Regions from separate parts of the Fusibacter sp. QWL-12 genome, predicted to be linked through region 1. Evidence: a T-box and tRNA genes for the amino acid it is inferred to sense, from the RefSeq annotation. Region 1 holds a T-box; the other regions hold tRNA genes.
What was found. A T-box is a leader RNA that pairs with one kind of tRNA and senses whether it is charged. The one in region 1 lies ahead of aspS (aspartate--tRNA ligase), so its partner is inferred to be a tRNA-Asp.
Positions count from the first base shown of each region.

Region 2: it has a tRNA-Asp gene. The T-box ahead of aspS (aspartate--tRNA ligase) is inferred to sense a tRNA for this amino acid. The anticodon was not compared.
Region 3: it has a tRNA-Asp gene. The T-box ahead of aspS (aspartate--tRNA ligase) is inferred to sense a tRNA for this amino acid. The anticodon was not compared.

Region 1 covers NZ_CM178745.1:2,738,931-2,741,161, reverse strand. Annotated here, with positions in the region: gene aspS (aspartate--tRNA ligase) at 1-1,200, opposite strand, end outside; T-box leader at 1,340-1,585, opposite strand; gene AC4PID_RS13165 (YkgJ family cysteine cluster protein) at 1,695-1,952, opposite strand; gene AC4PID_RS13160 (aminopeptidase P N-terminal domain-containing protein) at 1,952-2,231, opposite strand, start outside.
Region 2 covers NZ_CM178745.1:2,325,194-2,327,424, reverse strand. Annotated here, with positions in the region: gene AC4PID_RS11345 (chorismate mutase) at 40-405, opposite strand; tRNA gene AC4PID_RS11340 (tRNA-Phe) at 551-626, opposite strand; tRNA gene AC4PID_RS11335 (tRNA-Ile) at 634-710, opposite strand; tRNA gene AC4PID_RS11330 (tRNA-Ser) at 724-812, opposite strand; tRNA gene AC4PID_RS11325 (tRNA-Arg) at 818-894, opposite strand; tRNA gene AC4PID_RS11320 (tRNA-Gly) at 904-978, opposite strand; tRNA gene AC4PID_RS11315 (tRNA-Tyr) at 986-1,070, opposite strand; tRNA gene AC4PID_RS11310 (tRNA-Thr) at 1,082-1,157, opposite strand; tRNA gene AC4PID_RS11305 (tRNA-Asp) at 1,165-1,241, opposite strand; tRNA gene AC4PID_RS11300 (tRNA-Val) at 1,270-1,345, opposite strand; tRNA gene AC4PID_RS11295 (tRNA-Glu) at 1,349-1,423, opposite strand; tRNA gene AC4PID_RS11290 (tRNA-Met) at 1,441-1,515, opposite strand; tRNA gene AC4PID_RS11285 (tRNA-Leu) at 1,524-1,610, opposite strand; tRNA gene AC4PID_RS11280 (tRNA-Asn) at 1,626-1,700, opposite strand; rRNA gene rrf (5S ribosomal RNA) at 1,726-1,842, opposite strand; rRNA gene AC4PID_RS11270 (23S ribosomal RNA) at 1,999-2,231, opposite strand, start outside.
Region 3 covers NZ_CM178745.1:460,166-462,396, forward strand. Annotated here, with positions in the region: tRNA gene AC4PID_RS02670 (tRNA-Trp) at 1-52, opposite strand, end outside; tRNA gene AC4PID_RS02675 (tRNA-Ile) at 63-139, opposite strand; tRNA gene AC4PID_RS02680 (tRNA-Ser) at 189-280, opposite strand; tRNA gene AC4PID_RS02685 (tRNA-Ser) at 290-378, opposite strand; tRNA gene AC4PID_RS02690 (tRNA-Lys) at 395-470, opposite strand; tRNA gene AC4PID_RS02695 (tRNA-Lys) at 481-556, opposite strand; tRNA gene AC4PID_RS02700 (tRNA-Gln) at 567-641, opposite strand; tRNA gene AC4PID_RS02705 (tRNA-Gly) at 651-724, opposite strand; tRNA gene AC4PID_RS02710 (tRNA-Tyr) at 813-897, opposite strand; tRNA gene AC4PID_RS02715 (tRNA-Thr) at 909-984, opposite strand; tRNA gene AC4PID_RS02720 (tRNA-Asp) at 992-1,068, opposite strand; tRNA gene AC4PID_RS02725 (tRNA-Val) at 1,097-1,172, opposite strand; tRNA gene AC4PID_RS02730 (tRNA-Glu) at 1,176-1,250, opposite strand; tRNA gene AC4PID_RS02735 (tRNA-Met) at 1,268-1,344, opposite strand; tRNA gene AC4PID_RS02740 (tRNA-Met) at 1,365-1,439, opposite strand; tRNA gene AC4PID_RS02745 (tRNA-Leu) at 1,448-1,534, opposite strand; tRNA gene AC4PID_RS02750 (tRNA-Asn) at 1,550-1,624, opposite strand; rRNA gene rrf (5S ribosomal RNA) at 1,649-1,765, opposite strand; rRNA gene AC4PID_RS02760 (23S ribosomal RNA) at 1,921-2,231, opposite strand, start outside.

The DNA of each region.
Region 1 (2,231 bases):
AGGTTCTGCACAAAAGATAATCAAATCTTCTGGCTGTGCTTCTGTTTGCTCTATTATTGCCTGCATCTGAGCTTCGCTGAAATACTTCGTGAGGATGGATTGAATCTCTCCACTACTGTCAAGTGCAATCCAAGCCATGCCACTACCACCCAATTCAATGACGCGCTTTGTCAAATACTCAATTTGTGTTCGTGTTAACTTCTGACCACCTTTAACCGTAATGGCTTTAACGATACCCCCTTGATCGACTACCTTGCGAAATACTGAAAAATCGCATGTCTTCATTAAGTCCGTTAAATCGACCATTGGCATTCCAAATCTTACATCTGGCTTATCAGAGCCATAGGATTCCATTGCCTCATGATAGGTCATTCGTCTAAAAGGTGTCTGTATTTTTAACCCAAGCGTCATTTCCATTACCATAGCAAAGAGCCCTTCAAGAATTTCAATAACATCTTCTGCATCCACAAACGAAAATTCCATATCAACCTGGGTAAACTCTAATTGTCGATCGGCTCTAAGATCTTCATCTCTAAAGCATTTCGCCACTTGGAAATAGCGATCGATACCACCAACCATTAAAAGTTGCTTATAGATTTGTGGTGATTGAGGCAGTGCATAAAAGCTACCTTTGTTCATCCTGCTTGGTACTAAAAAGTCTCTTGCACCTTCTGGTGTACTTTTCGTTAATATAGGAGTTTCCACTTCCAGACACCCTAATGACATCAAATAACTTCTCACTGCTTGCGTCACAGTTTGTCTTAGCAGTAGATTTTTATAGGCACTTTGACTTCTGAGGTCAAGGTATCTGTATTTAATTCTCAAATCCTCTTTTACGGTTTCTGATTCATTGATTCTAAAAGGCGTATTCTTTGCCTTTGAGTATATTTTTAACTGACTTGCTCGCAAATCTACTTCTCCAGTTGGAATGGAAGGGTTTATAGTATCTGCACTTCTCAGCTCTATCTGACCCGTAACCTCGATAACAAACTCATTTCTGAGACTTTCAGCTAACTCAAAATCCGCTTCTGAAAGATTTGTTGCATCCAGTACAACCTGACTGATCCCTGTTTTGTCTCTCAAATCGATGAAGATGACGCCACCTAAGTCTCGTCTTCTTTGAACCCAACCTTTAAGAATCGCTCTCTCTCCAACATGCAAAGCTCTTAGTTCGCCACATAAATGCGTTCTTTTTTCCATTTTTTTCTCCTTTCCATTTGTATCGAGAGCCAATCGGTTATTTTTTATTGAGTAAAAAATCTTCGGACATCGAGTCCTCAGCTTTTACCACAAGCAAGATTGTGGCTAAATAAAAAAAGCTCCCATCCCTATCGTTAACGATAGGGACGAAAGCTTACTCTTCCGCGGTACCACCCATATTGGTTTATCACCCAGCTCTTCGATACGGACATTTCTGTCGATATCTACCGTTTGTAACGTTACGGATACGGCCAAGCCTACTCGCATGCTTTCGGTTGGCAACTCGGAGATGTTCTTCTTCCTCAAACTCTGTGCCGAACTCACACCACCATCGGCTCGCTGTAACGTCTGTTTTAAGAAATACTCTTCTCGTCAAAGTCTTTTTTAATATTGAACTGATTATAAAAAGAATTTAAGGCGGTGTCAATACCTTTTGCCATAAAAATTAATTTTTAGTAATTTGACTGACAAATTCTCGTTTGGAATTATACGTGTCATTTAGGAGCGGTTTCATCTTCTAACCAGTTAAGGTAGGCTATCGCAGCCTCTTTTGAATTACCACACATTTCTACTGATGGTTGTAAACTTGCACAGACCTTTGGACGATCTGGATCGCTAAAAATCGAGCATCTTAAATCATGATCCAAATGTGGACAAGGCACGCCAGCTGGTTTTCCATGGGGTAATTTTGGCGTTTTAGTCGTAATCGAAGGAACAATGCAGCAAGCACCGCAACCCGTTCGACACGTCATTATGCCATCAACCTTTCAATTTCTTCAACTGATTTTGGAAGATGACTTGATAAAACGATATTTCCAGTTTCAGTTATTAGGACATCATCTTCAATACGAATACCAATCGATTCCTCAGCAATATAAAGACCAGGTTCAACGGTTAATACCATACCCTCTTTAAGCAAGCCATTTCTAGAGCCGATGTCATGTACGTCAAGACCTAGATAGTGGCTAACACCGTGATAATAATATTTTGAAAGCTCTGAGAAATCCTTAATTAATCCAATTGAAATCAGA
Region 2 (2,231 bases), 410 kb from region 1:
ACATGAGCTAACTGAGAATCTTAATATAATTGTAATTCTTTATCTATTATTGCTTTGTCTCAGCCTACTATGCCTCATTATTGATTCATACAGTTCAACTAAAAAATTCAAATCCTCTTGATTTACTAAAATCTTATTCTCTATGGCCAAATTCTTCACTCTTTCTAGCAATCTATTCTCTCGTTCTGAATCTAAAACTTCAATTTGCTGTTCTCTTTTGTATTCTCCAACTAAATCTGTGATGCTATACCTCTCTGAAAGTAATCTGATAAGATTCTTATCGATTTCATCTAATTGATTTCTATATTGTATTAACGGAGAATCCAATATATTAGAATCGTTTAATGTATTATTTCCCAATTCTCTTTTCTCTCTTTCCTCTTCTTTAAATCCATTTTGATTCATAATTATGTTTCCTTTGCACTTACACAGATTTAGTGTTTTGGTTATATTGAGATAATCCATATTATCTTTGTAATATTAATACTATAACTTATTTGACAAAAAAGTAAAAGACCAACGACTAAGAAATCTTAATCATTGATCTAGATGGTGCCCAGAGGCGGAATCGAACCACCGACACGGGGATTTTCAGTCCCCTGCTCTACCGACTGAGCTATCTGGGCATAATTGTGGTGGGCATAAGTGGACTCGAACCACCGACCTCACGCTTATCAGGCGTGCGCTCTAACCAGCTGAGCTATACGCCCACAATTATTTAAATGGCGGAGAGGGTGGGATTCGAACCCACGTGGGCTTGCACCCTAACGGTTTTCAAGACCGCCCCGTTATGACCGCTTCGGTACCTCTCCTTATATGGCGCGTCCGTAGGGACTCGAACCCCAAACCCCCGCCTTAGAAGGGCGGTGCTCTATCCAGTTGAGCTACGGACGCCTATTAAATTGGAGCGGAAGACGAGATTCGAACTCGCGACCCTCGCCTTGGCAAGGCGATGCTCTACCACTGAGCCACTTCCGCATATTTTTGGTGGAGGGAGAAGGATTCGAACCTTCGAAATCTCAGATAACGGATTTACAGTCAGCCCCCTTTGGCCACTCGGGAACCCCTCCACTTTGAAAAATGGAGCCGGTGATGGGACTCGAACCCGCGACCTACTGATTACAAGTCAGTTGCTCTACCAATTGAGCTACACCGGCATATAAATGGCGATCCAGAAGGGACTCGAACCCTCGACCTCTAGCGTGACAGGCTAGCGTTCTAACCAACTGAACTACTGGACCGCGATGAACTTATTTCTAAGTTCAAAAATGGTGGAAGTTATAGGGATCGAACCTATGACCCTCTGCTTGTAAGGCAGATGCTCTCCCAGCTGAGCTAAACTTCCAAATGGTGACCCCTAGGGGAATCGAACCCCTGTTACCGCCGTGAAAGGGCGGTGTCTTGACCGCTTGACCAAGGGGCCTAGGATGAAAATATTCATGGTTGCGGAGGCAGGATTCGAACCTGCGGCCTTTGGGTTATGAGCCCAACGAGCTGCCACTGCTCCACTCCGCGATAAAAGTTGGTGCCGAGGACCGGAATCGAACCGGTACGGTGTCGCCACCGCAGGATTTTAAGTCCTGTGCGTCTGCCAGTTCCGCCACCACGGCAACTTTTAAATAAAATGGCTCCAAGGGAGGGATTCGAACCCTCAGCCTATCGGTTAACAGCCGAGTGCTCCACCATTGAGCTACCTTGGAATATAAGTTGTAAAAACAACTTTTTAACTAGCAACGTTCTACTCTCCCAAGCAGCTGCCCGCTAAGTACCATCGACGCTGGAGGACTTTACTTCTGTGTTCGGTATGGGAACAGGTGTTGCCCCTCCGCCATCGTCACTAGATATGAATTTGCTTTGCAAATTCAGCCGTGGGTCTGTTTACGAAGTAAATAGACTAGGCTTTCTATTAAAACATCATAAAATGATGGTTTCAACAGTTTAAGGTATATACCCTAAAAACTACATACAGATCATTCATTAAAAGTTTTAGTAAAAATCTTGGTCAAGACCTCGACCTATTAGTACCTGTCAGCTGAATGCATTACTGCACTTACACCTCAGGCCTATTACCACATTATCTTCATGGGGTCTTACTCCATTTCTGGATGGGAAATCTCATCTTAAGGGGGGCTTCGCGCTTAGATGCCTTCAGCGCTTATCCCGTCCAAACTTAGCTACTCAGCTGTGCCTTTGGCAAGACAACTGATCCACCAGAGGTTTGTCCATCCCGG
Region 3 (2,231 bases), 1.6 Mb from region 1:
CCACGACACGCGGTTTTGGAGACCGCTGCTCTACCAGCTGAGCTACACCCCTATTGTATTAATGGTGGGCCATCAGGGACTCGAACCCCGGACCATCCGGTTATGAGCCGGATGCTCTAACCAACTGAGCTAATGGCCCTCTGAGCATCCTAGCAAGATTACTCTTGCATAATGTTCCATAAAGAAATTGGCGGAGAAGGAGGGATTTGAACCCTCGCGCCCCTTGTCGAGACCTACTCCCTTAGCAGGGGAGCCTCTTCAGCCACTTGAGTACTTCTCCAAAATTTTATGGCGGAGAGGGTGGGATTCGAACCCACGTGGGCTTGCACCCTAACGGTTTTCAAGACCGCCCCGTTATGACCGCTTCGGTACCTCTCCTTAAAAAATAACTTGTTGGTGGTCCATCAGAGACTCGAACTCTGGACCCCCTGATTAAGAGTCAGGTGCTCTACCAACTAAGCTAATGGACCTTGATGAAAATGGTGATCCATCCGCGACTCGAACGCGGGACACCCTGATTAAAAGTCAGGTGCTCTACCGACTGAGCTAATGGATCACGTTAAAAATGGCTGGGGATACAGGATTTGAACCTGTGAATGACGGAGTCAAAGTCCGTTGCCTTACCGCTTGGCGAATCCCCAATGTCTTGATGGAGCGGGTGAAGAGAATCGAACTCTCACAACCAGCTTGGAAGGCTGGGGCTCTACCATTGAGCTACACCCGCAAGTGGATGTACATGCTTCCAAATTTGCTTGTTTTTTACCAAACAAGTCCGTTCCACATACAAATCAATATACCCATAAATGAAATTTTGGTGGAGGGAGAAGGATTCGAACCTTCGAAATCTCAGATAACGGATTTACAGTCCGCCCCCTTTGGCCACTCGGGAACCCCTCCACTTTGAAAAATGGAGCCGGTGATGGGACTCGAACCCGCGACCTACTGATTACAAGTCAGTTGCTCTACCAATTGAGCTACACCGGCATATAAATGGCGATCCAGAAGGGACTCGAACCCTCGACCTCTAGCGTGACAGGCTAGCGTTCTAACCAACTGAACTACTGGACCGCGATGAACTTATTTCTAAGTTCAAAAATGGTGGAAGTTATAGGGATCGAACCTATGACCCTCTGCTTGTAAGGCAGATGCTCTCCCAGCTGAGCTAAACTTCCAAATGGTGACCCCTAGGGGAATCGAACCCCTGTTACCGCCGTGAAAGGGCGGTGTCTTGACCGCTTGACCAAGGGGCCATGAATAAGAGTAAAAATGGTAGCGGCGGGCGGATTCGAACCACCGACCTTCCGGGTATGAACCGGACGCTCTAGCCAACTAAGCTACGCCGCCAAGTTAAAACAAAATATTCATGGTTGCGGAGGCAGGATTCGAACCTGCGGCCTTTGGGTTATGAGCCCAACGAGCTGCCACTGCTCCACTCCGCGATAAAAGTTGGTGCCGAGGACCGGAATCGAACCGGTACGGTGTCGCCACCGCAGGATTTTAAGTCCTGTGCGTCTGCCAGTTCCGCCACCACGGCAACTTTTAAATAAAATGGCTCCAAGGGAGGGATTCGAACCCTCAGCCTATCGGTTAACAGCCGAGTGCTCCACCATTGAGCTACCTTGGAATATAAGTTGTAAAAACAACTTTTAACTAGCAACGTTCTACTCTCCCAAGCAGCTGCCCGCTAAGTACCATCGACGCTGGAGGACTTTACTTCTGTGTTCGGTATGGGTACAGGTGTTGCCCCTCCGCCATCGTCACTAGATATGAATTTGCTTTGCAAATTCAGCCGTGGGTCTGTTTACAAAGTAAATAGACTAGGCTTTCTATTAAAACAACATAAAATGATGGTTTCAACAGTTTAAGGCATATACCCTAAAAACTACATACAGATCATTCATTAAAAGTTTTAGTAAAAATTTGGTCAAGACCTCGACCTATTAGTACCTGTCAGCTGAATGCATTACTGCACTTACACCTCAGGCCTATTACCACATTATCTTCATGGGGTCTTACTCCATTTCTGGATGGGAAATCTCATCTTAAGGGGGGCTTCGCGCTTAGATGCCTTCAGCGCTTATCCCGTCCAAACTTAGCTACTCAGCTGTGCCTTTGGCAAGACAACTGATCCACCAGAGGTTTGTCCATCCCGGTCCTCTCGTACTAAGGACAGCTCCTCTCAAATTTCCTACGCCCACAGCAGATAGGGACCGAACTGTCTCACGACGTTC